One region of the Paenibacillus sp. 2TAB26 genome, then DNA from elsewhere that is predicted to be linked to it. Evidence: riboswitches for the same ligand, from Rfam matches in the RefSeq annotation. Region 1 holds a riboswitch; each other region holds the start of a gene.
What was found. Region 1 has a riboswitch for cyclic di-AMP ahead of AB4Z50_RS11985 (NAD-binding protein). Riboswitches for the same ligand answer to the same signal wherever they lie in the genome.

Region 1 (7,761 bases):
GCTCAATGGCGTCATTCAAGCTTTCAATATGCTGCACATTCATCGTCGAAACAACCGATATTCCCTTCTGCAGCAAATAAATGACATCCTCATAACGCTTCTTCCTCAAGCTGCCCGGCACATTCGTATGAGCTAACTCATCCACCAGCACAACATCGGGATTTCTGCTAACTATCGCTTCAACATTCATCTCTTCGAGCTGAGTACCTCGATATTGAATCGTTTGCCTAGCGATTATCGGCAGCTCTCCAATCTGCTTCAATGTATCCTCGCGCCCATGTGTTTCCACGATGCCAATAACGACATCTATACCTTTCTGATACATCATGTTCGCTTCAGCAAGCATCCGATACGTTTTCCCGACGCCTGGCGCCGCCCCGATATACAGATTGAAGCTGCCTCTTCTCATGGATTCCATTTGCTGCTCGCGCTCATCTGGGCTGAACCTTCGAAACAACGCTTTCCGCGAATCACTTCTTTGCTTAACAGGCAAAATCCGCTCGCCTTCTTGCTCTGAGCGGTCTGCCATAAGAAATAAATCGATCTGCTTGAGCTTGCGCAGCACGCTGTCAACAATCGATCCCTGTTTCAGCTGCTGCCATCTGCTCTGCTTGGAATGACCCATAACGATACGAGTAACCTGATGCTCCTCCGCGTACCTTACTAGAGCGGACGGCAAACGACGGCGGCTTTGCAACGGCAGCTCCTCAAATGTGCCCCCTACTTTAACGGTAAGCTTCTTTATTGAAGCTTTAAACGCCTGCTCTTCCTTGGACAGTTTTTTTTGCGGCTCTTTAAAGGAAACGACTACGACATCTCCATTAAGCCTGCGGGCAATTTGCTGCCCTCTTCTTACATATAAAGAGCCGTTCCAATGATATTGTGCGGTTACCAGAATACGCTCGGAAGCACCCGACGGACCCGTAAGCCCCATCTCCTCCCGATGCTTCTCCAGCGACTCATTGACTCCCTCTGCGACGAGCCGCAGCGACAGCTCTCTCAGCACCGCAAGATTTCCCCGCAGGGAAATTGCAGGATCGGGCTTAACGCCGAGCGTTCCATCCTCAAACCGCTTAAGCATCGTTTCAGGCGATACATCAATCAGCCTAACCTCATCAGCTAGCTCAAGCGTATGAGCAGGCACGGTGCAGCTCGGACGAATTCCCGTCCATTTGAGAACAGCCTGATCTACACCCTCGAGCTCATACACATTGATTGTTGTAATAACGCTTATGCCCTTGCCAAGCAAAAAAATAATATCTTCTAGCCGCGTTTGAAACTTTGCATCAGTTCGATTGCGATGGGCTAGCCCATCTATGAGCAGCACCTCAGCGTCCCTCTCTACCAAAGCATCCAGATCAAGATCCTTTTGCTCTGCACCATCCTTCTGCCAATGGATGCTTGGCACACGCTCGAAAAGTTCAATCAATTCGAGCGTCTCCGGACTCTGCGGCCTAGGAACCGCGCAAAGAACAACATCAATGCCATCTCGCTTCAGCTCTGTTCCTTCTCGCAGCATATGATACGTTTTGCCTGAACCGCTTACCGCTCCAATGAGTATTTTCAGACGTCCTTGATGCAGCTTTGCGATGGAGAGCAGCAGCTCCTCTGGCGTTTTCTTTTTCAGCGGAGCCATATGGCTATTCCCCCAACATTTTTGACAATGCGATATTCAGCTTCAACACATTAACCCGTTCGTCACCGAAAACGCCTAAATCGCGGCCTTCCGTATTTGCTTTAACCAATTGCTCAAGCTCTGCTGGCGACACGCCGGTCAGCTTGCTGATTCTTGCGATCTGTACATCAGCCGACTGTGGCGTAATATGCGGATCAAGGCCTGAGCCCGAGTTCGTAATTAAAGCGATCGGCAGCTGGGAAACCGGTACATCTGGATTTTGTGCCTTCCAAGCCTCAATGGAAGCTTTGGTCCTTTCGATTAGAGCTGGATTGGATGGTCCAAAATTGTTCGATCCAGAACCGGCAGCATTATAGTCAATGCTTGATACACGTCCTTGAAACCATTTCGGATCAACAAAGCTTTGGCCGATCAGCTCTGAACCAACCACTTGGCCAGAGCTATCCTTTATAAGGCTTCCATTCGCTTGCTTAGGGAACAGCAGCTGAGCTGCTCCCGTGCTTGCAAGAGGGTAAATAATGCCGCAAATAATCATAAATATGATGCTGATTCGCAAAGGTATCATTAACGATGACAACTGGAATCGTGATGCGTTTTTCGCTTGTTCATTCATATAGGTAAGCCTTCTTTCGTGTATGGTTATATTAAATCCATAAATGCACTGCAAAGTCGATGAGTTTAATGCCAACGAACGGAACAATGACACCGCCCAGACCATAAATGAATACGTTGCGGCTAAGCAATTTGGCTCCGTTCATCGGTTTGTACGCTACGCCTTTAATGGCAAGCGGGATAAGCAGCGGAATAATAATGGCGTTAAAAATAAGCGCCGACAGTATAGCAGACAATGGAGAACCTAAATTCATAATATTTAGAACGCCCATCTCTGGAATGGCAAGCATGAACATCGCTGGAATGATTGCAAAATATTTGGCGATATCATTAGCGATACTAAAAGTCGTCAATGCCCCTCTTGTCATAAGCAGCTGCTTGCCGATAGCAATGACTTCAATAATTTTGGAAGGGTCCGAATCCAAGTCAACCATATTGGCAGCTTCTTTTGCAGCAATCGTCCCGCTGTTCATAGCAAGACCCACATCCGCTTGGGCAAGTGCAGGAGCATCGTTTGTACCGTCACCAGTCATCGCAACCATTTTTCCTTCGGCTTGTTCACGGCGTATAACCGCTATTTTATCTTCCGGCCTGCTCTCCGCAATAAAATCGTCGACTCCCGCTTCATGTGCGATGGTTGCTGCAGTAAGCGGATTGTCTCCCGTACACATAATCGTTTTGATGCCCATTTCACGCAGCTGATCGAATCTTTCCTTCATTCCTGGCTTAACGGTATCCTTCAAATAAATAACACCAAAGATTTGATTATCAACAGCTACTGCGAGCGGTGTACCGCCTAATGTAGCAATCGTATTCGAAATATTTTCTAAATCGGTTGGTATGGTCCCCCCCTGTGAAGCTACCCACTTCCGAACCGCATCGACAGAGCCCTTCCGAACTCGGCGGCCGTTTGCCAGATCAATGCCGCTCATTCGCGTCTCTGCTTTGAATTCAATAAATTCGCCGCCTTCCGCAAGTGAAGCATCATAGCTTAAGCCCTGCTTCTTCATCCATTCAAGCACAGAACGGCCTTCAGGCGTTTCATCCTTAATCGAGCTAATAGCCGCCCAACCCGATAAAGTTTGAAGATTGCTGCCTCCGACAGGCACAAGCTCGCTTGCCATCCGGTTGCCGAATGTGATCGTTCCTGTTTTATCCAAAATCATCGTATTAATGTCGCCTGCTGCTTCAACAGCCTTACCTGACATAGCCAGTACATTAAACTGAGTTACTCTATCCATCCCAGCAATGCCGATTGCTGATAATAGTCCGCCGATGGTCGTCGGAATCAAACATACAAGCAGCGCAATTAATACTGGAATTTCTAAGTGGATATCCAAATAGTTAGCGATTGGTGCCAACGTAACAACTACAATTAAGAAAATAATCGTTAAGCTAGTCAAAAGTGTATTGAGCGCAATTTCATTAGGCGTCTTCTGACGTTTCGCTCCTTCAACAAGGGCAATCATCCGATCGATGAATGACTCCCCGGGGTCACTCGTCATGCGCACTTTAATTTTGTCACTCACAACCCTTGTACCGCCTGTAACCGAGCTGAAATCTCCTCCAGCTTCTTTAATAACTGGCGCCGATTCACCTGTAATCGCTGATTCATCTACGGAAGCCAGCCCTTCAATGACCTCGCCATCACCAGGAATCATCTCACCTTGGGAGACGATGAAAATATCGCCTTTGCGGAGCTCCGTTGATGATACGACTACAATAGAGCTGCCGACGAACTTATTGGCGCTCATTTCCTGCTTAGATTTTTTGAGCGAATTGGCCTGTGCCTTGCATTTGGAAAAATAGTCATCAGCAGAACGATAACCGTCCCTACCTCGACAACAAACATAACGGGATTTTTCATCATCGTAACTGGATTTAATTTCACAAAGCTATCGACAACGGCATGTTTAACCGCGTCTCCCGACAGCAAATTATTCTTCTTATTTTTATTCATTATCGTTCACCTCATCCGTTAGCGGAGTGTCAAATATTCTGCAACCGGCCCAAGCACGATGACCGGCAAGAAGGTTAATGCACCAATTAAAAGAACAGTACCAATTAGTAATATAGTGAAAAGTCCATTATCTGTACGGAACGTCCCGATTGTTTCTGGAACAGGCTGCTTGCGAACAAGAGATCCTGCAACCGCAAGCATCGCAATCACCGAAATATAGCGGCCGGTCAGCATGACAAGTCCAGTGCTAATATTCCAGAAAGGCGTATTATCGCCTAATCCCTCAAAGCCGGAGCCATTATTCGCAGCCGATGACGTATATTCGTAAAGCACCTGGCTAATGCCGTGAAACCCTGGATTCGTTATCGCCCCGTGACCCAAATCCGTCATAAAAGCGATGGCTGTGGGCACTAATATAATGAAGGGATGAACTAGAATCGCTATCGCTATCAGTTTCATTTCTCGCGGCTCTACTTTTCGTCCCAGAAACTCTGGCGTTCGGCCGACCATCAGCCCGCATATAAACACAGCTAGTATGGCGTACATGAGCATATTGATAAGCCCTACTCCCTTGCCTCCAAAGACGACATTAAGCATCATTTCAGCAAGCGGAACCAAGCCGCCAAGCGGTGTAAGCGTGTCATGCATATTGTTGACGGTACCCGTTGTCGCAGCAGCTGTTACCGTTGTGAACAGTGCCGATTGCGCGATACCGAACCTTACTTCCTTGCCTTCCATGCTTCCTTGAGTCGCGTCGATTCCTAGTGCGCTCATTGCAGGATTGCCTGTTTTCTCCGATGTGTAAGCAAGGCTTAGAAACACAAGAAACAGACACATCATGGCGGAGAATACAACCCAGCCCTGCTTTTTGTTTTTAGCAAAAAGCCCAAATGCATAAGGCAGTGAAGCCGGCAGCGCCCACATCGACAAGATTTGAATCACATTCGTTAATGGATTTGGGTTTTCAAATGGATGAGCCGAGTTCACTCCAAAAAAACCGCCGCCGTTTGTGCCCAAATGTTTGATGGATTCAAGCGAAGCTACAGGACCGATTGCAATTTGCTGCATGGCTCCCTCAAGCGTTTTAATTGTAAATGTTGGATCAAGTGTTTGCGGCACCTGAAGAGCGACAAGCACTAGCGTGATAATAAAGGAAATCGGAAGAAAAATTCTTGTGTGTGCTTTTACAAAATCCTCGAAAAAGTTGCCGATCGTCGTTCCTTTACTCGTAATCCCACGAACAAACGCGATGGCAACCGAGAAGCCCGTCGCCGCTGACGTGAACATCATCATCATGATGACCGCCATTTGGGAGAAATAAGATAAGGCACTTTCCCCGCTGTAATGCTGAAGATTCGTATTGGTAATAAAGCTGATGACTGTATTGAAAGTCAGTGTAGGCTCCATGGCTGCCATGCCATTTGGATTAAACGGCAGTGCATTTTGGAACCGCAATATCAAATAGCTGAAAGCAACTAAAATTAAATTGGTTGCAACAAAGCTGAGTGCGTATATCTTCCAACTCATGCCCTCTCTTTTTTTGAGACCAATAAGCTTAAATATAAATCGCTCCGTCCCTCCGAATACTTTGTCTAACCGATTGTGTTCATTTGAGAACACATGATAGACGTAAGTACCAAGCGGCTTAACTAACAATACAAGAACGGCAATGACGATAAGCAATTGTAAAATATCCATCTTGTAAATCCCCCTCTATTAAAACTTCTCCGGATGAATTAAAGCATAAATCAGATAAACGAAAACAAATACAGCCGCTATCGCTATGACAGTCATTAGCCTTCGCCCCCTGTTTTCTCAATAACACTGGAGCACCAAGTTAAAAATCCGTAAAATAAACCGAAGCTAGCTAACAACGCCCCGAACATATAAAAATCCTGCATGTAAACCCCTCCTGCATTATTTGTTGCTTAATAGAAAACCGACTTCACCGGTATGAGAGAATACGATATGATCCGCTCCAAGCCCCTTGTAAATAGCCCTTGGATTCCACTGCTGTGTGATGACGTAAATGGACTTTGAGGTCCAAGCTCTACAGCACTGTACAAAGCGGCAGCTAAGCGCCAAGCTGCTCTCGAATATAAATACCTCGCTAATGTTCATCGAAGGAACATTCCAGCTTTGACGATCATTCGTATTGATGTACAAAACATTGCTGATGCCCTGCTTGCGAAGCTGTTTTTCTTCCTGTTTACTATTTGTCAAAACGATAAATTTTAATTGATGAAACTGCAAAGTTCGTATAAATGATTGGCCAGCCTCGTTTAAACCAGCAACAATAATATGCTCTTCCTGCAACCGAATTCTCCTCCATATGGTAAAAAAGGCAACAAAAAAGAAGCCTTGGGATAAGAGGAACTTTTCCCGCGGCTTCTTTGCCCGCAGCAGAATAAGCCGCGGGAAGCACGATGGCTGTTGCCTCTCTCGAGTACACTTACGAGGTTAGCTGTCGGATTCGGGCCTTGAGAGTTGCCCTACGCTTGATCATTTTCAAGCGATTCACCCCATGAAGCGAAGTCGTGATTACACACGAATCGTTCGTTGGTTCCCCCGTTCCTGCTGCTGCAGGACTCAGCGTTTTCTTACATTTTGTAGCAAATTAAGCTTTTTTGGGCACAAAAAACCACAGAGGTCTATGACACTCTGCGGTCGAAGTTAATCGATCACAAGCTTCATCATTCCTCTCTCGGTCCACGCTTACGAGGTTAGCTGTCGGATTCGGGCGGTGAGAGTCGCCCTACTTTGACCGGTATCCATGGCACCTGTCAAAGATTCACCCCTGCTCTGCGTTTGTTCGACTCTCACATCGAACAGGCGCATCGCGTCATTATTGGTTCCCCCGCTTCCGCTTTCACGGAAACTCAGCGATCAGTAAATCGAAACTTATTTATAAATCCTGTATCGAATATTACTCCTCGCTATAAATACTGTAAAGGCAGTCTGCTACCTAATTTAGCCAGTTTCAGCCTTGCAGAGCGATTCGCAACGCTTACATTCATTTCGATCTCTCGATATCTCACTATTTCTCAGTTTTACTCTTGTTTTCAAAAATAGTGTTCAATCCCTTTCCAACGATTTTATGCGTGAATAATCAGATTTCTCTATAATCGAGAATGGAAGAGAATAAACGAGTATTTCGAAGAATAAATATCTTTTTACTGCCATAACGAATGGATTTCTTTTAATATGGCATATGGCTGCCTTTTCACGATATACCACAGTTTTACAATATTGCATTTCGGGTTTACCATAGACGGCAAGCCAATATGGCTGAGTATTATCGGTGAATTATTCAAATCGAGGAGAGATCTCATTGATGTCTACACCAGTTGAAGTACCCTTGCCAAGCTTGGAAAATCATCCTGCTGCCTTGTTTGAAATTAAAAGAATTCAAATGTTTGTGCTGCCGGCTTCCATGCTTGAATCGAATGGTTACCGTGTTTGCCTAAGGCTCTCCACTGCTAATGGTCATGGCTGGAGTGAGCTGTTTATTAAAAAATCCGAGAAGCCTTGCGATTGGATCAGATGGAGCAGT
Region 2 (7,761 bases), on a different contig from region 1:
GAAGGACGGAATCGCCAAATTCGATTTCGTCTTTTTTCATTTGCTCCCAAGCCGGCCAGTTATAAACATCAAATGGAGCCTCGTAGCGCCAGCCGCATAGTTGCTGTGCATGAACGGTTTCGAGCGGGCATATGGTCATATCGCCTTCATCTCGATTATAATGAATAGAGCTTTGATGGCTTGTCATTTGTTTTTACCTCCGCTTGAAAAAAAGTAGCTGAATAGAGCGAATGTCGAATGAAATAGGTTTATTATAACAGATAGGCGTGCGTTGATCGCGCGTAAATAAGGAGAAGCATCAAAATGAAGAAGTTGATCTGGCTAGGCTGCTTGTCATATTTAGTCATCGGCGTTGCCCATGTTGTGGGCGGATCTATCTTGGAACAGCTCATTGCTCATTATGGTTTAACCTATAAAGATGGCGGGCAATGGATTATGAATCAATTCCTCGGGTTCCTGGTGGGTGTTCTGCTAGCGCCATCTATTACTGCGAGAGTTGGAAAAAGAGGCGCAGTACTGATTGCGATGGGTGTACTGACGCTGAGTGAGGCGGCATACAGCTTGCTGCTTCCATGGGGCTGGATGCTCGCGATTGCCCCTCTTGCGGGTCTTGGCTTTGGGATGACGGAAGCGGTCGTCGGCGCAATGATTATTGATATGGCGAAAAACGGCAAGGCATCGGCGATGAGCCGATTGGAAACCTTTTTTGGTGTTGGCGCATTGTTGATTCCAATTGCAGCGGCTTATCTGATTCAGCATAGCATATGGCAGGTTTCCTTTCCGATTCTGGCAGCGATGTCAGGCATCACCTTTGTTCTCTGGCTGACGATGTCCTTTGGAGAGCTGGATGATGAGCTTGGTATAGTTGCTCGAACACCGGAAGTGAAGGAAGGCCATTCGAATGAGTTGGAAGGATTGCAAACCACTCGCGGATCTGTTTTTTTTGGCTATCCGCGCAAAGCACTTCCATTTCTCTTGTTATCGGCTTTATTTTTTATGCTTTATGTAGGAATGGAAATGAGCTTCTCCAATTATCTGCCTTCTATTCTCATTGTTCGTTCAGGCGTAGGAGATTCCAGTGCGGCAGCGGTGCTCAGCTTGTTCTGGGGAACGATGGTGCTAGGGCGTCTATTTGCTGGGGTACTGGCTGATCGCATGGGTTATTCGCGATACTTGCTGATTGCTACAGCAGGCGCCTCGGTCGTTTTTGTATTAATGGCGTTTATGGGTGAGCTTAGCTGGATGCTTGCCTTTGTCGCACTTAGCGGGTTATTCTTCTCGGGTATATTCGGTATCGCTCTTGTTTATGCCAATGAGCTCATTCCGGGTATGACGGAGAGGACAACGAGTCTGCTGGTAGCATTCGGCGGGCTTGGAGGAGCGATTTTTCCACGAGTGACTGGCTGGATAATGGATCAGTACAACGTAGAGTCAACGTTATGGTATATAAGCAGCTTGGTTATACTGATGCTGCTTCTGCTAGCGGCGATGCTCCTGCTCGGAAGAAAACAAGTTCACAGCGTAAGATCCAAGGCTTAAATGGACTGCAAATTATAAAAAAAACCTCCACATTCGCTGTTTCAAAGCGGGTGTGGAGGTTTATTTATTATTAAACGTGTTATTCTAAATGCTTTCAGCTATTTAAGAATGGTTTTGTATACCTCTATGGCGCGCGCGCGTGATGCTTTCAAGTCGACGATGGCACCGCTTTGCGGCTGATGAATCTCTTTGTCTGTCAGATGATTCAAATGAGGCAGCCAGCGCCTAATATAGCTGCCACTAGGATCATGCGTCTGCGACTGAGTTGCGGGATTCATGATGCGGAAGTAAGGCGCTGCGTCATACCCGAGTGAAGAGCACCACAGCCAGCCGCCGCGATTAAGCGTGTTGTCATAATCGCTTAAGTGAAGGCGGAAATATTGTTCTCCAAGCGTGAAGGGGCATAGCAGATTTTTAGTTAAAAACATGGCTGTTACCATTCGCAAGCGGTTGGGCAGCTCACCTGTACGATTGAGCTGCGTCATGGCCGCATCAATGATTGGAATGCCAGTGGCGGCTGCAGCCCATGCTTCTAGATGAGCATCTGAGAGCTTGGACATATCAGCGAGCTGCTCGTAACGAAAGAAATCATCATGATACATCGCTTGATATAAATAAAAATCACGCCATGCCAGCTGCCGTATCCATGATTCAGACCCCGGAAGCCCTTGGGTCATTTCGTAGGCTTGGCGAGCGGAGATGGCGCCCGTATTAAGGAAACGTGCGAGCTGGCTTGTATGATCATCGGCATAAGCGTCCCTGATCTCGGAATAAGAGGCAAGGCGTTCTCGTACGAACCGTTCCAGCTTGGATAATCCTTTGGATGATCCTTGTACGTTCGTGCCGCCTAGGGCGCACGAAATGGATTCAGGCAAAGCGAAAGACTGCGCAACCTTGGCATTGATTTCGCTTAAGGTAGCAAGCTCATGAATCGTCGTTTCACTCATTGGGCTATAGCACTCCAGCATAAAGCTGCTCCACTTGCGATAAAAGGGTGTGAAAACCTTGTATGGCTCCACTTTTTGAGCAAATGCCGGGAAAGCATCTAGATCAGCAAGAGGTGAATCGGCAATAGACATCCATCGGCGGCCAAGGCTGCGTGTGGTCAGCCCAAGCTGCTCATCTCGCTGCCTTGAGTAAGGCGTATAGTCTGTATGAACAATAACCTCATCAATAGGATGCGCATGCAGCAGTGCTTCGGTGATCGCAGCAGGATTACCATAAAGCACATGCAGCTCCTTCCCTGCATTAGAATAGCTGTGCAGAAGCGAGGCGGCTTGCGCCATGAAATTTCGGCCGCTATGACTAGTTAAACGGCCATCTCCTGTAATAACGGGATCTATGATTAGCAAATGAATGCCTTGTTTCTCTTTTTTCTTCAAATAATCAAAAGCGCGCAAATCTGCAATACGCAAATCCTTGCGGTGAATAAACAAATACATCAGTGATAGCTCCTTCCATAAGCGCAACATTGAACGGCCGCATTCCAGCTGGAATGAAACAGCAAAGCCGCAAGTCATTTGTCGTCAGAGGACAAAAAACTGCGGCTTTGCTAGATGAGTCTACCCGTTCAACCCTCAAGAAGAGGGATTAGGCTGCTCTATTTTACGTCAACGTTGGCTTGGTATGAATCAGCATCCATGATACGACGAGCAGTTACATATCGTCCCTCATAGTACTCGGAGTTAAGTTTGTCAGTTACAACGCCTCTGCTCGAGGATGAATGTACAAACTTGCCATCTCCAATGTAAATGCCAACATGGGATATGGCGCTATTATTGCCGCCAACTGTGTCGAAGAACACAAGATCTCCCGCAATGAGGTCAGCCTTAGCGACCTTTGTACCTTCTTTTGCTTGCGAACCAGAAGTACGTGAAAGCTCAATGCCCATTTTCTCGAACACATAGCTCGTGAAGCCGGAGCAATCAAAACCTTTCGACGACGTTCCGCCGCTTTTGTACGGAGTGCCAATAAGATCATTAACAATTCCGTTCAATTTTGAGTCAGCGAAAGCGCTTCCCGCTTGAAAAGCGAGCACGAGAACGAGACCCAGGATTAATGCGGTAATCTTCTTCAATTGTGAAACTCCTTCCAATGCCGACGAGGTTAGCTGTGGGGTTCGGTTGAAGGCTCCCTATGATTCCTCGGGCGTTTGAAAAAAACTCAAACGTCGGAATCAATTCACCCAAAGTGGTTCCCCCGTATCCCAATAGGGAATTAGGCAGTTTTTTTATTGCTTTGAGAAATATTCGATTATTTTCAATGATCTCCTGCCTTTAGTGGCAATTTCTAATAATTCTCATGTAACCTTTTGACAATTTGCTTCGTTAAACCGTTCTTTCTGTAATATAAACACGCCATAGTAGTGCTTTCTAACTAAATACATGGAGTCAATTTCATTAATTATGTGGATGTTGTGTAAAATATACCGATTTGTCCTTTAGGCGCTATATCGCAAGGACTAGCTTAAAGTGCCGTAAACGGCGGTATTTCACCATTTTGCTCCTCATAAATTAGAAAAATCTCATCTATATCACTCGTGAATAAGCGTAGATTCAGACAGCCTAGCTGCTGCTCCAGATAGAGCGGCAGAAATAGACAAAGGGGGCTGTTCATGAGAACAGCCCCCTTTGGGCAATCGAAAAAAAGATTTATTTTGCAGTAACGATTTTTTCAGAAATGAGCTGTGGATCGTTGTTTTTTTGCTGCATCCAAAACTGTACCTTGTATTTTCCGGCATTTTTGAAATCGTAGGAAACGAGCTTGGAGCTGAACCAAAAGGTGTCTTTTTCGACGAACTCTTTAAAATCATCATCATCCTGGCTGCGGCTGTCGATTGTCGTTTCCTTATCATTAGGATCAACGATGGTCACTTTGAACTCTGAAATCGCCATATTCAAATTATCGATTTGTGCTTGCACTAAAAATTTCTGAACACTGCCTTTATCAACCTGTCCGAACATAGCTCGCTTCTCGTTCATTAGAAACATATGCACATTGGGCTTCTGAATAATGAGCTTCTTATCATTGCTCTTCCATTGGACGAAGGCTTGAAGGCTGTCACTTAAAGAACGAATGCTAATATAAACCTTATCATCCACAACGACAGCATCGTCAGTGGATTGCTTATTATTATAAAGGAGCGTTACCTTTTGAAATAGTTTGTCTGCTGCAACCAATGAACCGCCCGATAAGAGCAATACCATGGATATAATAACTAGTTTTTTACGCATCATTTGTGAATATCCCCCATTTTTGATTTTCTTTCAGTTATTTATACAGAACTGCCATCATTTAGTTGCGGTTAGTTGTAAAAAAAACCTCCACACCACAGCAAAGCGTGGAATGAAGGTTTATTTTTGCTTCAGCATCTAGAGGACGCTGAAGGCTTTTTTGGTTTGCTACATTCTTTTCGTTTCCAAAAAGTCATATTGCGCGGCAATCGTCCAAACCTTCATCAGTGTTTGAATGAGATAATAGCCTTGATGCAGGATGAGTGCAATCAGCCCGGCCCACAGCATGGAGAGACTTGTCACCACAAGCCCAGCAGCCGCTCCAATCCCCCACATGATGAGCGACACAGCTGCATAGGTGAGGAAATTTCGGAGAGCGTGCCATAAGGAACGGAATATGCTTCCTCCTGATGCAGCGCTGAATTGCATGGCTAGAAACAGCAGATGCAGTACTGTGCCCCATAGGAGCCATAGAAGGGCGCTAGGCAGCACCGTTTGCAGCAGCTCTGGAATAGAGCCGCTCTCTAGAAGCGCATCCAGTGAGCGCGGCAGCACATACCAAGCAGGAGCCACAGATAAAATAACCTCGATCCAGTAAAGCAGAACTACAGGCTTCCAAGCTTTGCGAATACCTTCTAGAAATCGTGTCCCTCCATTCGATCTGGACTGATTTAACGAATAGAATAGACCGGCATTGAATAAGGGAGTGATCAGCATTCGGGCAACAAGGAGACCGCCCAGCGTCCAGACGTAAGGATTAATGAGATCGGTCTTGAACAGCTGGAATTGTGCTTCGGTCATGAATAGCTGAACGGCTGCTTCTGAAGGAGCGGAGCTTGGATATCGACGCAGCAGCGGAGCTACGACCGAATCAATGAAGCGGTAAAGGAAGAACCCCCAGATCAGCTGATAAAGAAATAATAAAACAACAATGTAAAAATGTTTTACCGCTAACCGCCAGCCTTGCTTCAAATGTATTTTCATCGTTTATCGCTCCTTGAACGCAATTACTTACCAGCTCAGCGACCCGAGCAGTCCTTCAATTAGTTGGACAACGCCGAGGCTCCATCTTGTGCGTTTATCCTCTGGCAGCTGAGCCTGCATGTAGTTGTTAATGAGCTTATTATCAAGCACATTGCTGTTGTTTGGGTCAACGACTGCCCATTCAAGCGGAGCGGAATGCAGCTGTTTATATTGCATATGGGATTCCTGAGTATCCCAAAGCTTTGTTATTTTGGTGCCGTCAGTAAACTTCATCAACACTTTAATCTCGCCATTGCTGCCGCCGTTTTTCTTAACGAGTACAACAGATTCATACATCTCAGCACCATCTTGGGTGACTGGGCGTACATGAATCGATTCGATCGAAAAGTCGGCCATTTTGTTGCCGTAGACATATTGGCTGAAATAATCATTCCATTTCGTTTTTGTTACCTGTTCGACAACACGCTGGAAGTCTGCTGTCGATGGATGCTTGAACTTATACTTTTGGAAATAGGTTCGCAATATTTTTTGCATCGTTCTGGAGCCGACCTGATTCTCGATACCAATGAGCACCAGCTTTGCCCTCAGATATACATTCTCGGCATATTGCGAGTGGCTGGCGTATGACCAAGATTGCTGCTTGAGCGGTGCAGGGTTGGTCATATAGCTCGCTTCCATGCGCAAATTCGGCTCCAAGCCGTATGCCGTCTCCATTACTTTATCCTCGGCATAGGACGTAAACCCCTCGTCCAGCCATGCCTCCTCGAATTCATTAGAGGCGACCATTCCGTACCAATATTGATGGCCAATCTCATGAACGACCGTACGTTCAAGATCGTAGCCTGGGTTATCATTTTCTGCAGCGAAAGCGGTAATGAGTGTTGGATACTCCATGCCGCCAGCTCCGTTCGCTCCTTTGGGCGGAACGACGATCGACAGCGTACTGTAAGGATATTCACCATACCACTTGGCGTAGCTTGAGAGTGCGGACTTGGCTGCATGCATGTAGCGATCCTTAAGGTCAGCATGCGCAGGATCAAGATACAGCTTAATGCGTACACCGGGAATGCCGGTATCTGAATAAGCAGTCTCTTCATAAACGAAGTCCGGTGAGGCCGACCAAGCAAAATCATGAATATCATCAGCATAAAACTGGTAAATCTTTGTTGCTTCCTTGATCTCGATAGGCTTTGTTTGGAAGCCCGTTGCAGCGACGGTGTAGTTCTCAGGCACATTAATCCGAACGCTGTATATGCCGAAGTCGCTGTAGAACTCAGAATTGCCATGATACTGATGGACATTCCAGCCCTCAGCTGTACGTCCGCGCATGCCGGCTGTCTCATATACAGCGAGCTTTGGAAACCACTGCCCAGCCATCACGAAGTTGCCGGAATAGCCCATTCTTGCGAATACCTCTGGGAGCTTCACCTCGTAGCTCATTCGCAGCGTTACGGAGGTGCCGGGAGCGATAGGCTCCGGCAAGCGGATTTTGGCCAAAGTAAAATCATTGGCATTGCCATCGTCAGGTTGTACATATTGAAGACGTGGCAGAAGGCTCTCACCGTTCAGCGTTTCTAGCGTAAGCAGGTTCATATAGCCTTGGCTATTGGTTGTTGCTTTGTCCTGGCGCAGCTTGCCGCCGGATTCTTTCATAAACGTGGTTTTGCCCGATTGAAAGGCGTTCGGGTACAGATGGAAATAGAGCTCGGACACTGTTTTTTTGCCAGGGTTAGTCCAAGTTACGGTTTGCTCACCGTTCAGCTGCTTTGCATCATTCGTTAAATGCACGTTGATATGGTACTCAACGACACGTTTGCTCAGCTCTTGCGGTTTAGGTGTGATGACCGTATTCGGCTCCTGCACGGCAGGCGGCTTGACCGACTTTTGAGCAGGCGCTAGTGCTTGCTTGGCGTTAGCGGCGGGGGCGAAAGCATAAGTATATTGGGATTGCCAAGCAGTCCCGAAGTCATGCTGCATCGATATGCCGAGCAGCGCGACTGCGAGT
Region 3 (7,761 bases), on a different contig from region 1:
ATCGTCATCACACCGATTATTATGATTTATCCATTTATTCAGAAGTATTTTGCCAAAGGCGTTATGATCGGTTCGGTCAAAGAATAAGGCAGGAACGGAGGAACATATTGAATGACACAAGTAATCATTTCAAATCCTTATGGTAAACAAGAGGGCATGTGGCTGAAAGGGAGCTTCCATAATCATACGACAAATAGTGCTTGCGGCTCTCAAACGCTTGAGACGGTTTACCGGATGTATGGGCAATACGATTTCCTCGGCATTTCCGACCACGATTTCATTACCGTTCATGAAGGGAAACGTTCAATCACGACCGTATTCGAAGCGATGGAGGTTAGCAGTCCGCAAAGGCATATGCTTCTCATTAACCCTCCGCGCTCGATGATGGACAGCTATTCCAACGAGTTTTCGGTAGAACGGTATCAGCAGTATTCTGACCTTTGCACGAAGCAAGGAGGAATGAGCGTACTCGTTCATCCGAATCGTTATTATTCGCAGTATTGGCCGATTGAAGATATGCTCGCGATGCCTTGCTACACCGGAATCGAGATCGTAAATGGCGAAGGAAATCCAGCGTTCGACATTGCGTTTGACAAATGGGATGCGCTGCTCTCAGCTGGGCGAAAAGTATGGGGGTTTGGCGGAGACGATTTTCATGTATATGGGCAAGAGAAACGAACTTGGAATATGGTGCTTGCTGAGCAAAACACCAATGAGAGTATTACTTCAGCGATGAAATCCGGAAGTTTCTATGTTTCCACAGGCTATGGGTTTGAGTCGATTCATGCAGCCGATGGGACGATCGAGTTTAAGCTGCTTGCGAGTGAAGGATTGGACCGGATGTACAAATATGCAACTTTGTTCGGCAAAGACGGAAATGTGCTATACGAGACTTCCGGTCGTTTCAATAGCGTTAGTTACAAGTGTCGTGGTGATGAAGGTTACGTAAGGGCGGCAGTTTATTTGGAAGGCGGTTTTGGCGCATTCTCTCAACCCCTATTTGTTGGATAGGGTGTACTCTCATACATGATAACAGTAGTCTGACGATAACAGCAGGGTAGTACATGAACAGGAAGAATGTGAATTTGAATGAGTAAACAGGTTGATCCGCGCCAAAAGAGCATCATTTCGATAACATGGCCTATCTTTATTGAAGCTTTATTTGGGATGCTGATTGGAACGGTCGATACGATGATGCTAAGCAGCTACTCTGATGGAGCAGTGGCAGCGGTTGGGATAGCTAATCAGATTTTAGTTGTAGTGGGCTTGATGTTTGGATTTGTTACGGTGGGTACAAGTGTCATTCTCAATCAATGGCTCGGCGCAGGCAACTTGCATGGCGCCGATCGAATCGGGAGAACGGCGCTTACTTTGAATGTTATGCTCGGTTTAATAGCTAGCGTAGGATTGATTGTCTATGCCGACGTGTTTTTAGCGCTTTTTAAAGTGCCCGAGGATGTGATGGCAGAAGGAGTCAGCTATCTATCGATTGTTGGCAGCTCCGTCTTCATCACAGCAATAAGCATGACGTTAGGTACTATTTTACGATGCCGCGGTATTGTGAAAGAAATGATGTTCATCGCATTGGGGATAAATGTACTGCATATTACTTTAAATTATCTGGTGCTGATGGAGCCCTTCGGCTTACCTAATTTAGGCGTAGAAGGAGTAGCAGCATCTACATGGATAACCCGTACCATAGGGATGATCGCTTATTTGATTTTATGTATTCGAAGCTTGGAGTATAAGGTTGGCTTGATTAGTCCATTTAAGTTTCAAAGAAAAAATATTGGCCTTATATTTAAACTAGGTATTCCTTCGGCAGGTGAGCATGTTTCTTATAATCTTTCACAGGTTGTAATCACATATCTAGTCACGCTGATCGGTACGGCAGCGTTAACGACAAAAATTTATTCGCAGAGCATAACTTCTTTTGTTTTTGTTTTTTCAATGGCAATAGGTCAAGGAACGCAAATTATTGTTGGACATCTGATTGGAGCCCATCAGAAGGATGATGCTTATCGATCCAGTATTCAAAGTTTGAAGCTGGCGTTCGTCATTTCGCTTGCGCTTGGTATTTGTATTTATAGCTTCTCAGGTCTATTGCTCAGCCTCTTTACTAATGATGCGGAAATTATATTGTTAGGCAAGCAGCTCATGTTGTTATCGATTATGCTGGAGCCGGCTCGGGCTTGCAACATGGTGCTTATCAGTTGTCTAAATGCGGCTGGAGATGTGAAATTTCCAGTTGCTGCCGGGTTAGTATCCATGTGGGGGATTAGTGTGCCGCTGGCATACGTGTTTGGGATCGTGTTCGACATGGGGTTGGTAGGAATATGGCTGGCCTTTTCAATCGATGAATGGATAAGAGCTTTACTGATGCTCTACAGATGGAGGAGACGTTCTTGGCAGAAGGTCGATATTTTGGCGAAACTTGCTTAACTAGAAAGAGTAACTGTATGAAAATACGGATACTCTTTTTTTGTGTTTAAACCGTTATATTTTGAAATTGTGCTTGGAAATTCATCTATTTTAATGACAAAAAAATCAGCACTCTTGACAAAAATCATGTAGGGAACAGCTAAATAAATAATAATAATGAAGAAAAATGAAAGTATTCTAATAAACCAATTGCAGGATTATGGTAAAAATAATCGAATTTAACGATACTATAAGGTTTATTGACATGCCGAGTTCTGTATATCGGAAACGGGGGAACCACCTAGGGTGAATTGCTTAATGTATTTTTTTTAAGCATAGGGATCTTCAACCGAACCCATAAGCTAACCTCGTAGGCACCGAAGGGAGAAGTTGTTTTGAAGAAGGGTTTTATTTTATTGTTATCCTGCTTGCTGCTGCTTACTGGAGGAGGAAGCGTGCTTGCAGATAAGTCGGACAAGTCAGTGCTTACGAATTCCATAAGCGAGGTTGTTGGAACTCCTTATAAATGGGGAGGCACAACGAGCAAAGGGTTTGACTGCTCGGGTTTTATTCTACATATTTTTAATCAATTTGATGTTAAGCTGCCTAGAACATCGCAATCGCAATCAGACACAGGCACAGAGGTCAATAAAGATGAACTACGCGTGGGTGATCTTGTGTTCTTCAACACAAGCGGCAAAGGCGTTTCTCATGCGGGCATTTACATTGGGGATGGGAAATTTGCTCATTCTTCTACAAGCAAAGGGGTTACGATTACAAATCTTAACGATTCTTATTACGCAAAACGTTATGTAACAGCAAGGCGTGTCGTAACAGAAGATACATTTGCTGCGATGATGGAGTCTAAATAATGTGTAATGATTTTAAAAACCACCTTACGAGGTGGTTTTTTTTATGTAACCATTTATTAAGTATTTGTTAAAGGGTTGTAAGCCAATAATTCGCAAGCTTACAATGTAAATAACATGAGTAATGGAATGAGGTTATAGGATTGAAAAGAGGAACAATCGCATCTTTGGTAGAAGTACTAGCTGTATCTACTAAACTAGGACTTACCTCATTTGGGGGTCCGATAGCCCATCTGGGTTATTTTCACAATGAGTATATTCGTCGTCGTAAATGGATGGATGAACGTAGTTATGCAGACCTCGTTGCTTTATGTCAGTTTCTACCCGGACCAGCCAGCAGTCAAGTTGGGATCGGTATAGGGATAGTTAGGGCTGGGTTATTGGGCGGACTAGTGGCTTGGTTAGGGTTCACACTGCCATCGATCATTGCATTAGTGGCCTTTGCTTTTTTGCTGCAAGGATTTGATCTTGGAAACACAGGCTGGATTCATGGATTGAAAATTGTAGCGGTGGCCATCGTTGCTCATGCCATTCTAGGGATGGGGCAGAAACTAACACCGGATCGAAACAGAGCTACGATAGCAGTCATCGCTGCTGCGATAACGTTATATTGGCAAGCGGCCTATAGTCAAGTAATCATTATTGCTGCAGCTGGACTGATCGGGGTATGGTTATATCGTATGAAAACAGTCGAGGGAACTCCTGATCTGAACATTCGAATTAGCCGTTCCCTTGCGATCTCCTGCCTCGTTATATTTCTCACGCTTCTAATTGTTTTGCCATTTCTAAGGCAATGGGGAAATATGGAATGGATTGCGATGTTCGATAGCTATTATCGTGCAGGCTCACTGGTGTTTGGAGGCGGACATGTTGTGCTGCCGCTGCTTGAGAACGAAGTTGTATTTACCGGGTGGGTTAATGAATCGGATTTTTTAGCAGGTTATAGCGCTGCGCAGGCTGTGCCTGGTCCACTTTTCACAATCGCTAGTTATCTTGGCACTCTCTCTGGTGGATTAACTGGAGCCATTGTTGCAACTACAGCAATTTTTTTGCCGGCATTTCTTCTCGTTGCTGGAATATTGCCGTTTTGGAATGTGTTGCGAAATAACTCGAAAATCCAAGGTGCATTAGTTGGCATTAACGCCGCTGTAGTTGGCATATTGCTTGCTGCACTGTATGATCCGCTTTGGACTAGCGCGATAGTAGAGTCCGGTGATTTTATGCTGGCTGCCGTATTGTTTATTATGCTTGTTTTTTGGAAGCTACCACCTTGGATGATTGTTGTGGCCGGTGCATTAGGCGGAATGGCCCTTGAACTTATTTAATAATTAATCAATTGATAAAAACCTCTAATCCGCGATAACGGATTAGAGGTTTTTTTATATGAATTGAATCTGCCTACATGACGGATTTTGCAGAAATGCTCAATTGCTCTTTAATGAGGTCAGCGGTGAGTTGTCCGGATAAAGTGACCATCGGGACGCCGCCACCGGGGTGCGTTGATCCGCCAACGAAATAAAGATTATCGAGCAGCTTGCTTTTGCTTGGAATTTTGAAGCCGCCGTTAAGCTTGCGGTCCGTTACAATGCCGTAGATGGAACCGCCATTAGAACCATAAAGGTGCTGGATATCATCTGGAGTGAAGGTGTATTCAAACTCAATATGCTGTCTCAGCTCCGTTAGTCCCATACGTTCGAGCTTATTCAGAACCAGGTCTCTGTAAGCCGCTTTCTGTGACTCGAAGCTTTCTCCAGGTTTGAGCGCCGGCACATGAGTAAGCACAAATAGATTTTCTTTGCCCTGCGGTGCCTGTCCAGGATCGGTTTTGCTTGAAACCCCGATGTACACTGTTGGATCATCTGTAGGTTTGCCTTCGACAAATATATCGTTGAACTCTTTATCTGGATCTTCAGAGAAGAAGAAATTATGGTGAAGAAGCTGATCATACACTTTATCCACGCCAAGAAGCAGCACAAGTCCTGATACAGTAGGCTCGTATTTAGCTAAATCCTTTACGCGGTCGGCCGATTTCGGATGATGCTGCAGCAGTGTCTGATGCGCTGGAATAGCCTCAAGATTTGACACAATCAGATCAGCTTCTATTTCGCTGCCATCTTCTAAAGTTACCCCTGTTGCGGTTTGGCCGACTGTATTCATTTGAGCAACTGGAGCTGAAGTGCGAACCTCCACACCGAGCTCATCAAGCAGCTTAAGCATACCCTCCGCAATTCGGTACATACCGCCTTCTACATAATAGATGCCAAGCCCCATTTGTACATAGATTAATTGTGACAGCACAGCGGGAGCGGCATAAGGCGAGGAACCGATATACATGATGAAAAAATCGAACAATTGACGCAAATGCTTGTCCTTCAGAAAGCGGTTAGTCGTCTGATGCATCGTCTTCATCGGGTCCATCGCTAACAGTTCCTTCATACTGTGGTGACGCCGCAGGTCGCTCAGACCACTAAGGCTCTTGTTATAAAAGCTTTTTGTGTTGAGCTGATACATTTGCTGACAATAATCCAAATAAGAGAGGAATTGCTGTGCATCAACCGGTGAGATTTGTTCGAATTGCTTGATTAGGTCAGGGAAGTCACCTGTTATATCAAGTGTTACCCCATCTTCGAAAAAAGTTCTCCACTGAGGTTCAACACGAACCAGCTTCATATAATCCTCTAGCTTGCGGCCAGCACTTTCAAACAGCTGTTCGAGCACCCAAGGCATCGTCAGAATAGAAGGGCCCGTATCGAAAGTGTAGCCTTGCCCTGATCTTACGTTTAATTTGCCGCCAACGCGTTCATTTTTTTCTAATATGGTCACTTGATGCCCATCTACAGAGAGGCGAATAGCAGCTGATAGTCCGCCGAGACCGCCTCCGACGACAATAATCTTTTTGCTCATAGGAGCACTTCCTCTCATCATTGGTCATTTAGCCGAAACGATGCAGATGACAAACTATATACACAATCGTATAATCGTTGTAGAACTAACGTAAAAGGTTAATGCGATAAGCAGAATGCGGGATATGCATTTAACCAACACTTTTTCACTTTCAGTATTAACAAATTTTACCTATAACATGCAGCTTTTGCAGGATCAAATCTTCGGATAGCTCCTGCTATTTCGTCGTTAAGCGACGAGAATGAGGCTATAAAAAGAGCGAATAATGGCTCGTATAGTTTGAATGCCATCATTTTCACCAAAGATAGGGCTGTGGTTGTAAGTTTGTATAACCATTATCAACTGCCAAATTGAATGACCTAATCAGCCTGGTGAAAGGTGGTACACAACTTTGGGGAAAATGAGCTGTTTGTATAAGAAAACATGGAATAACGAGTCATATAAGGAATTTTGGTACCTTTTGTACAGTGGATTAGATCTATGATTGGAAATGTTGTGCTGTTGCTTGGCGGACTTATTTGTGGTGCTTGGCTGCTTAACAAAATCCGACCATTAGAAGAGGATTTGGTGCCTTTCACAAAGAACGATAGAAAGAGTCTCCCAAGCATTTCAGTTATCATTCCAGCTAGAAATGAAGAGAGAAACCTGACACAGTTATTGCCATCAATAAAGGGGCAGCAACTCGCTCCATTTGAAGTGATTGTAGTAGATGACGGATCAATTGATCGTACAGCAGCCATCGCTGAATCATTTGGTGCAATAGTTGTAAACCCGGGCGAGCTGCCGGATGGTTGGCTTGGTAAAAGCTGGGCGTGCTGGAATGGCGCGCAGGCAGCAAGCGGTCATTTACTTATTTTCCTTGATGCAGATACTTGTTTAGAGGATGCTGGGTTGGCGATGCTGGCTGAGGCCCATTCCAAGCAGAACGGGCTGCTTTCGATCCAGCCTTACCACAAGATGAAGCGGCCCTATGAATGGTTGTCAGCTTTCTTCAACATCATCGTCTTAGCTGCGGTTGGAGCACCTCAAACTGCTGCCGCAACAAATAAGAAGGCTGTAGGCGCTTTCGGTCCTTGTATAGTCTGTACCCGAGAATCATATTTTCAAACAGGTGGGCACGAGGCTATTCGTGAGCGTATTCTCGAAAATTACAGCTTAGGCCTTCTATTTGCTGAGCAGCAAACGGTTAGAAATTGTTGCGGAAAAAGCGTTATTGCTTTCCGAATGTACCCGGAAGGCATTCGGCAATTGTGTGCAGGCTGGAGTAAAAGCTTCGCATCAGGTGCATCTTCTACGACACCGCTGCGTTTACTAGCTATAATCTGGTGGCTAACTGGTTCGATTACGGTTGTTACACAATGGTTGAATCCTCAATTTTGGAGATCAAGCGACCAAATAACGATAGGAATAATCAGCTACCTTGCTTATGTTTTGTTAATAAATATACAGTTAAGCCGAGCTGGAAATTTTGGTTTCCAGACCGCTATCCTGTTTCCTATTCCGCTTCTCTTTTTTATGGGGATCTTCGCTAGTTCAACGCTGCAAACCTTTTTTTGCCGCAAGGTCA
Region 4 (7,761 bases), on a different contig from region 1:
CATGGGTGAACATGGCTGTAATGAAGCCGTATCTGACGAAGATAAAGCTGAACAACAGCCCGATAATCATCAGCTCAAACAATCTCGTCGTAGACGGATAAAAAGGATACATCACATGGCCGAGCGCCCAGAAGAAGGTAGGCAGCAGTGCTGCGGCAAACGTGTTTTTAAACCACCTGCGAAATAGTCCAATACCGAAGAAGCGGAATACGGCTTCTTCGCCAATTGCGGCAGCCCAAGCAAGCACGGGCATCAGCCAAAGAATGCCCATATTGTATGGGGATTGTGAGGCATCTGATGTTTCCCAAGTGCCAATGGACAGCTTTAAGGCGATAAAGATAACCGATTGAATTGCGAATAAGATGATCGCGAATAAATAGGACAAGCCGACGCTGCGCCAAACATAATCGCCATACCCTCTTTGACCAAAACGCGGCCATAAAGCGCGGCCCTGCGCCTTCCAGAGGCCGTCTCCGGCAACAATGGATACATAAATGGAACCTGCCATTGGAATCGCTAGCAGAACACTTACGATGGCAGTGATCGATACGGTAGCGCCTGCCATATCCGTCTCGCCGAGCGTAGCCCGGATACCATCCAGAACGTTTAAATTCATGATCGTATAAGTAATTAAATAAATGATCGTTAATACGATTCCGTATTTAAAGGATGTATGTTTTCGATACAAAACGGAGTAAATAATAGCTAAGACGAATAAAACGAAGCTCATGAACAGATAACCGATAGAGGTAAGGTATCCAGCTATTTTATCTTGTTTCTCTACATAGTTTATGTAATCGGATGGTGCTTCGAATATCGGTTTATATTTAGTAATGATCGTACGGTCATTCACGACAAGAGCGTTAACCAATACGTTAAGATGAGCATTTTTAATGGAATAACCTGCAGGAGGCTGAGGCTGCCAATCACCATTAGGCAATATTTGACCGCCAATGAATTCAGTACCGCTGAAATTTCCTGCAGTTAGGAAGGCAATAGCTTCTTTTGCTTTATCTGCATCTGATAGCTGTTCCCCCTCAAGCTTCAAGTTCCAAGCTACGACTTTCCCGCTATGCATATGCAGATAAATATATCCGCTGCCGCCGCCTACGAATTTAAGATCAACCTGAAATGTATCTGTAGGAAACATGGGGTCATATTTATCCGTATATGCTTTGACTAGCTCATATTTTGATAAGTAGCCATTCATAATTTTATCGGTTTGATGTACGGCTTTAGCCGATTTCACCTTCAAGCCTGTTTCTTTTTCAACAAATGCAGACGCCTTATCCTCCGCCGCTGATTTCGTAATGACCTTGGTATTCATTTCGCCAGATGAGATGGCCGTAATCATTGGAACGATTTGTACGGCCCCATAAATAATAAAGCAAGCAACTGCTGCCCATATAAATCGTTTCCATTCATTGGGTTTAATAGAATCAATCATAGTTTCACCTCAACTGTCTTCATAATAAATAGCTCATTTTATTACCTTAACATATGAATCCCTAAATTATCCAATGAAAATGACCGTTTGTTTTCAAAAAAATGCGAAATAACGATGTCCAGCAAGCTAGCTATGTGCTGGTTCGTCCCATTGCCCTAATTTGAGCTAATATCGTCCTGTTTGTCATAAACGTCACCTTTATATCAGGAGTGCTTAGGGATTATAATCGTTATCGTCATACTAATTGCATAGCATAGCCGAATTTCCTAAGGAAATCGGGGGAACCATAAAGTTGTCTAAATGGATGAGCCTGCTGAAAGCAAAGCAGTTCAACATTAGATAGCATGGGGTGAATTTTAGCGGTGAAGCATCGTCTTCTTCCGCTGAATAGGGCTGCCTGTCCAGGCCCGAATCCGTCAGCTAACCTCGAAGGCGTATTGGAACAGGACTCATCGCACGAGCACTTGAGTTTCCAGTGCTTTTTTTTATGCTTAAAAACAATAAATGACAATATGACATAATCAAAAAGAAGGGAAATGGATGAAGGTTAGTTGGAATGTTTTGAAGTGGTCACCCCCGCGTATTTTGGTAAGTGGATTCGCTCTTATTATATTGCTGGGTGCCTTATTATTATCCATGCCTTTTGCATCGGTAAGCGGTGAGAGATTGCCTTTTATAGATGCGCTGTTTACGGCAACTTCGGCAACCTGTGTAACAGGGTTAGTTGTCGTTGATACTGGAACTTATTTCTCTATATGGGGTCAAATCATATTAATGTGCCTGTTCCAGCTTGGCGGACTCGGATTTATGACGATGGCAACGCTGGTAGCGCTCGTACTTCGCAAGAGGATTTCGCTGCGTGAGCGGCTTTTGCTGCAGGAATCCATGAACCAGTCGAGCATGGAAGGCATCGTGCGTTTGATTAGACGCGTTATTGTGTATTCATTGACAATAGAGCTTATTGGCGCTGCGTTGTTTGCTTCGAGGTTTGCATTTGATATGCCGCTGGGCAAAGCGATTTATTTTGGAGCCTTTCATGCGGTTTCATTGTTTAACAATGCTGGTTTTGATATTTTTGGGAACTATCGCAGCTTGACCTTATACGTTTCTGATCCAGTCGTCAATATTGCAGCTATGATGCTGATCATTTCGGGCGGACTTGGCTTTGTCGTTATGTCGGACCTGATGGAGTTCCGCAAAAACCGCAAGCTGTCGCTGCACAGCAAGGTCGTGCTATCTATGACAGGAACACTTATTGCAGTAGGGACACTCGTCATATTTATTTTTGAATTCTCGAATTCGAAGACACTGGGCTCTCTGGACTGGGGCGGGAAAATTTTGTCCTCGTTCTTCCAGTCGGTAACGCCGCGGACGGCAGGAGCCAATACGCTTGATTATACGGCTATCCGGCAAGCAACGATGTTTTTCACCATTATATTAATGTTTATTGGCGCCTCGCCCGGCTCGACGGGCGGCGGCATCAAAACAACAACCTTTGCAACGCTGGTCGGCGCTGTATTTGCAATGATTAGAGGACGAGAGGACATCGTTCTTTTCCGTTACAGATTAGGCAAAGACAGAATTTTTAAAGCACTCACGATTACTTTGATCTCTTTATCGCTTGTCATTATTGTAACGATGATCTTGTCGATGACGGAGGATCAAGCTTTTATAAAGCTATTGTTTGAAGCGACATCAGCATTTGGAACAGTAGGATTATCCGTTGGTGTTACGCCAGAGCTGAGCCTTGTTGGGAAAATAGTCATTGCATTAACCATGTTTGCCGGAAGACTTGGACCCCTGACGCTCGCATACGCGCTTGGGCCTCGTACAGAGAAAGAGCTTTATCGGCATCCAGAAGGCAAAATTACGATTGGATAGGAGACTTTGCAAGTGGGAATTAAAAAGAAACAATTTGTCATCATCGGCTTAGGGAGATTTGGTTCGAGCTTAGGGCGCGAACTCGTCCAGCTTGGCCATGAGGTGCTTGGAATAGATAAGGATGAAGAAGCCGTTCAGGACATGAGCGGTATTCTAACCTATGCTGTATCAGCTGATTGTACGGATGAAGAAGCGCTGCGCTCCTTGGGTGTAAGAAACTTTGATTGCGGAGTTGTCGCGATTGGCGATGACATTCAATCCAGCATTTTGACAACCATACTGCTTAAGGATTTGGAAGTGAAGCAAGTTGTAGCGAAAGCTTTGACTGAACTACATGGCCGGGTGCTTGAGAAAATCGGTGTCGACCGCGTGGTCTATCCTGAGCGCGATATGGGTATTCGAGTTGCGCATCAGCTTGTATCCCCAAATCTATTAGATTATATCGAGCTTTCCAAAGAGTATACGATTGCCGAGCTTGCCGTACCGCAATGCTTGGATGGCAAGTCATTGCATGATCTTAATCCGCGAGCTAGATTTGGATGTAGCATCGTAGCCATAAATAAGCCCAATGGCATCATCATCGCACCGACAGCAACGGATGTCCTTTCACTTCGTGATGTCATGGTTATTATAGGAACAAATGAGCAAATAGAAGACTTCGAAGCATCCGTTATCCGTTAATTTTTTTATGTAGTGGAAAAGGCTTATTATTAGAAAAAGCAGATTAGGCTGAAATGGATTTGGAAGTGTAATATTGGAAATGCTGAAGGACAGCAGCTATTTTAAAAGCTGCTGTCCTTTTTGCTGGGGAAGCCTGCTGCAAGCTCGTTGATCCATAGACGAACGGACGGGCTGAGGGCGGCCGAATCCGCATGAATGAGCGAGGTGGTACGCTTTGTATCTTCAAGTTCTCGAATGGGAATGACGGTAAGATCATTGTCTTCAAGCAGTTGATTGCGCATATATGATTGAGGCAGGAGCGTCGCAGCACGGCAAGTATGCAGCAGCCGAAGTATAGCTTCAAACGAATCAATTTCCATTCGCACATCCGGCTGAAGATGATATTTGTCAAACAGCTCGTCGGTCAACAACCTGTACCAAGTGCCTTTGGAGAACAAGATCATCGGCATGCCGGTCACATCCTGTATACCCAGCGTGCCTTTATCGGTAATGACCTGATTACGAGGCACCACGAGCGATAGATGATCCTCAAACAGCGGAATACACCGCAGCGTTGAATCCTCAATACTAGAGGCGACAATGCCGATATCGGCTTTGTGATCTCGTACGAGCGATACGATTTCATGCGTCTTGCCGGTAATCGCTTTAATGTCGATCTCCGGATGAGTTGAAGTTAAGCTTTGAATGAGATCGGGCAAAGTCGTTTGAAGCGTCGTCAAGCTTGCGCCAATAGTAAGGGTCGTATGTCCAGCTGAGGTGAACTCAGAGACGGTTTGCAAATATTTGCGATGAAGCTGGCGAAGCTCCAAAGCATATTCATAGGTCAATTGCCCAATTCGAGTAAGCTCCAGCCGCTTTCCGATGCGATGAAACAAAGGAGAGCCCAGGTCCTGCTCAAGCTTGGCAATTTTACGAGAAAGTGCAGGCTGAGACAGGTTTAGCAAGGCGGAAGCCTTGTTCATACTGGACTGTTCCACAATAACGGTGAAGACATGCATCTCTTCATTCATGAATGAAACCCCTTATGTCATTTTGTTATAAGAAATTATAAAAAATAAGCAATTCCATTATAAGCTTAAAAGGAGTAGGATGGGAAGTGTGGCTAATATGTGTCGAGTTTTGTTGACGGACATACATGCTGGGGTTACAATGTAGAATGATTTGCCAAGCGTAAACTGCTGATGACAACCATTGGCTGCACAGCACCTCGTTTGCGCTGGAATATAAGCAATGTATAAAGGGGAAACCGATACATTCTTATATTTTAAGAAAAAGCATGCTAGCACTCACAGTTTTGAAAGGAGAAGGAATGACATGAAAGGAAATTCGTATTTCTCGCGCAAGCTTCACTCGCTTCTCGGGATCATTCCACTCGGCGGATTTATCGTCGTGCATGGTCTGACTAACTACCAGGCGTTTGAACGCGGGCCTGAAGGCTTTGACAAAGGCGTAACTCTCATTAACAGCATGCCCGTGCTGCCGCTGCTCGAGATTTTCGGCATTTACCTCCCGCTATTGTTTCATGGTATTTACGGCTTGTATGTCGCTTACCAATCGAACACGAATACGGGACGTTTTAAGTACGGCCGGAACTGGGCGTTTACCGCTCAACGGGTAACTGGGGTAATTACTTTTGTATTCGTTTTCTGGCACGTATATCAAACTCGGATTCAGGTTTATCTCGGCCACATCAACCATGAGGAACTGGGATCAACGATGAATCAAATTGCGAGCAACCCTACTTACTTCGTACTTTATGTTATTGGTGTATTAGCAGCTGTTTTCCACTTCAGCAACGGCCTTTGGGCGTTTCTGATCAGCTGGGGCATTACGATTGGCCCGAAAGCTCAACGCATCTCTTCATATATTTGCATGGGCGTTTTTGTAGTCGTATCAGCATTGTTTATTCTTTCGCTTATTGCATTCAGCGGAGATCAATTCAAAGAAGCTGCAAGTGCTGCATTGGCACTTACGAATATCGGTTAGTTTGTAGACAAGGAGCGAAACGTTATGGCTAAAAATAAAATTATCATCGTAGGCGGCGGTCTTGCAGGCTTGATGGCTACCATCAAAGCAGCAGAAGCTGGCGTTCACGTTGATCTGTTTTCACTAGTACCGGTCAAACGTTCCCACTCAGTATGTGCACAGGGCGGCATCAATGGCGCTGTTAATACAAAAGGAGAAGGCGATTCTCCATGGGAGCATTTCGACGATACCGTATACGGCGGAGATTTCCTCGCCAACCAACCGCCAGTTAAAGCAATGTGTGATGCGGCACCAGGCATTATTCACTTGATGGACCGGATGGGCGTTATGTTCAGCCGTACATCCGAAGGCTTGCTGGATTTCCGTCGCTTCGGCGGCACGAAGCATTCCCGTACAGCATTTGCAGGCGCAACGACAGGTCAACAGCTGCTTTATGCACTGGATGAGCAAGTTCGTCGCTGGGAAGCAGCTGGACTAGTTAACAAATTCGAGCACTGGGAATTCCTTGGCGCTGTTGTTGACGATGACGGCATTTGCCGCGGTGTTTCGGCACAGGATCTTCGCTCGATGGAAGTTCACACGGTTCGTGCAGATGCAGTTATTCTTGCATCAGGCGGTCCTGGTATTATTTTCGGCAAAACAACGAACTCTGTTATCAACACCGGCACAGCTGCCAGCGCAGTTTACCAGCAGGGCGTTAACTACGCAAACGGCGAGTTCATTCAAATTCACCCAACAGCTATTCCAGGCGATGACAAGCTCCGCTTGATGTCGGAATCAGCGCGTGGTGAAGGCGGACGGATTTGGACGTACAAAGACGGTAAGCCTTGGTACTTCCTAGAAGAAAAATACCCTGCTTACGGAAACCTTGTTCCTCGTGATATTGCGACTCGTGAAATTTTCAGCGTGTGCGTAGATCAGAAGCTTGGTATCAACCAAGAAAACATGGTTTACCTTGATTTGTCTCACAAAGATCCGAAGGAGCTTGATGTTAAGCTCGGCGGTATCATTGAAATCTATGAGAAATTCATGGGCGACGATCCACGGAAAATCCCGATGAAAATCTTCCCAGCGGTTCACTATTCAATGGGCGGCATGTGGGTTGACTACAATCAAATGACAAACATTCCTGGTCTGTTTGCAGCCGGTGAGTGCGAGTATCAATATCATGGTGCGAATCGACTTGGCGCCAACTCTCTGCTATCCGCTATTTACGGCGGTATGGTAGCTGGACCAAAAGCTGTTGAGTATATCAAAGGCTTGAAGAAATCAGCTGAAGATGTAGCTTCCTCCGTATTTGACCGCGAGAACAAGCGTCAAACGGACAAGTACAACAGCATCGTTAATATGAAGGGTACTGAAAATGCATATGTCATTCACAAAGAGCTAGGCGAATGGATGACGAACAATATGACGGTTGTTCGCTTTAATGACAAGCTGGAGCAAACGATCCACAAGATCAAAGAGCTGAAGCAGCGTTATGCGAATATCAACATTAACGATACAGCGCAATGGAACAATGCAGGCGTTGCCTTTACTCGTCAGCTTTGGAACATGCTTGAGCTTTCTGAAGCAATGACGCTAGGCGCATTGCTGCGCAACGAAAGCCGTGGCGCTCATTATAAACCAGACTTCCAAGAACGCGACGACGAGCATTTCATGAAATCGACGATTGCGAAATGGACGAAGGAAGGTCCACAAATTTCTTACGAGGATATCGACGTAAGCTTGATCAAGCCGCGTAAACGTGATTACTCGAGCGACAA

Region 2: linked by a shared signal. The riboswitch ahead of AB4Z50_RS28920 (C40 family peptidase) and the one ahead of AB4Z50_RS11985 (NAD-binding protein) in region 1 are both predicted to bind cyclic di-AMP.
Region 3: linked by a shared signal. The riboswitch ahead of AB4Z50_RS02330 (C40 family peptidase) and the one ahead of AB4Z50_RS11985 (NAD-binding protein) in region 1 are both predicted to bind cyclic di-AMP.
Region 4: linked by a shared signal. The riboswitch ahead of AB4Z50_RS05825 (TrkH family potassium uptake protein) and the one ahead of AB4Z50_RS11985 (NAD-binding protein) in region 1 are both predicted to bind cyclic di-AMP.

Annotation. Positions count from the first base shown of each region.
Region 1 covers NZ_JBFRGC010000009.1:152,150-159,910, forward strand. The annotation lists gene AB4Z50_RS11960 (histidine kinase) at 1-1,636, opposite strand, end outside; gene kdpC (potassium-transporting ATPase subunit KdpC) at 1,641-2,249, opposite strand; partial or broken gene kdpB (potassium-transporting ATPase subunit KdpB) at 2,281-4,208, opposite strand; gene kdpA (potassium-transporting ATPase subunit KdpA) at 4,227-5,906, opposite strand; gene kdpF (K(+)-transporting ATPase subunit F) at 5,925-6,002, opposite strand; gene AB4Z50_RS11985 (NAD-binding protein) at 6,126-6,524, opposite strand; cyclic di-AMP (ydaO/yuaA leader) riboswitch at 6,643-6,813, opposite strand; cyclic di-AMP (ydaO/yuaA leader) riboswitch at 6,905-7,103, opposite strand; gene AB4Z50_RS11990 (hypothetical protein) at 7,543-7,761, shown strand, end outside.
Region 2 covers NZ_JBFRGC010000031.1:39,052-46,812, reverse strand. The annotation lists gene AB4Z50_RS28935 (GNAT family N-acetyltransferase) at 1-187, opposite strand, end outside; gene AB4Z50_RS28930 (MFS transporter) at 304-1,539, shown strand; gene AB4Z50_RS28925 (FAD-binding domain-containing protein) at 1,638-2,981, opposite strand; gene AB4Z50_RS28920 (C40 family peptidase) at 3,140-3,616, opposite strand; cyclic di-AMP (ydaO/yuaA leader) riboswitch at 3,620-3,773, opposite strand; gene AB4Z50_RS28915 (hypothetical protein) at 4,006-4,155, opposite strand; gene AB4Z50_RS28910 (hypothetical protein) at 4,191-4,775, opposite strand; gene AB4Z50_RS28905 (hypothetical protein) at 4,941-5,756, opposite strand; gene AB4Z50_RS28900 (M1 family metallopeptidase) at 5,784-7,761, opposite strand, start outside.
Region 3 covers NZ_JBFRGC010000002.1:203,894-211,654, forward strand. The annotation lists gene AB4Z50_RS02315 (carbohydrate ABC transporter permease) at 1-87, shown strand, start outside; gene AB4Z50_RS02320 (phosphoesterase) at 112-1,011, shown strand; gene AB4Z50_RS02325 (MATE family efflux transporter) at 1,090-2,442, shown strand; cyclic di-AMP (ydaO/yuaA leader) riboswitch at 2,678-2,813, shown strand; gene AB4Z50_RS02330 (C40 family peptidase) at 2,817-3,293, shown strand; gene AB4Z50_RS02335 (chromate transporter) at 3,434-4,615, shown strand; gene AB4Z50_RS02340 (phytoene desaturase family protein) at 4,689-6,194, opposite strand; gene AB4Z50_RS02345 (glycosyltransferase family 2 protein) at 6,675-7,761, shown strand, end outside.
Region 4 covers NZ_JBFRGC010000004.1:283,441-291,201, forward strand. The annotation lists gene AB4Z50_RS05820 (CPBP family intramembrane glutamic endopeptidase) at 1-1,447, opposite strand, end outside; cyclic di-AMP (ydaO/yuaA leader) riboswitch at 1,693-1,897, shown strand; gene AB4Z50_RS05825 (TrkH family potassium uptake protein) at 1,988-3,328, shown strand; gene AB4Z50_RS05830 (potassium channel family protein) at 3,347-4,009, shown strand; gene AB4Z50_RS05835 (LysR family transcriptional regulator) at 4,111-5,019, opposite strand; gene AB4Z50_RS05840 (succinate dehydrogenase cytochrome b558 subunit) at 5,324-5,995, shown strand; gene sdhA (succinate dehydrogenase flavoprotein subunit) at 6,020-7,761, shown strand, end outside.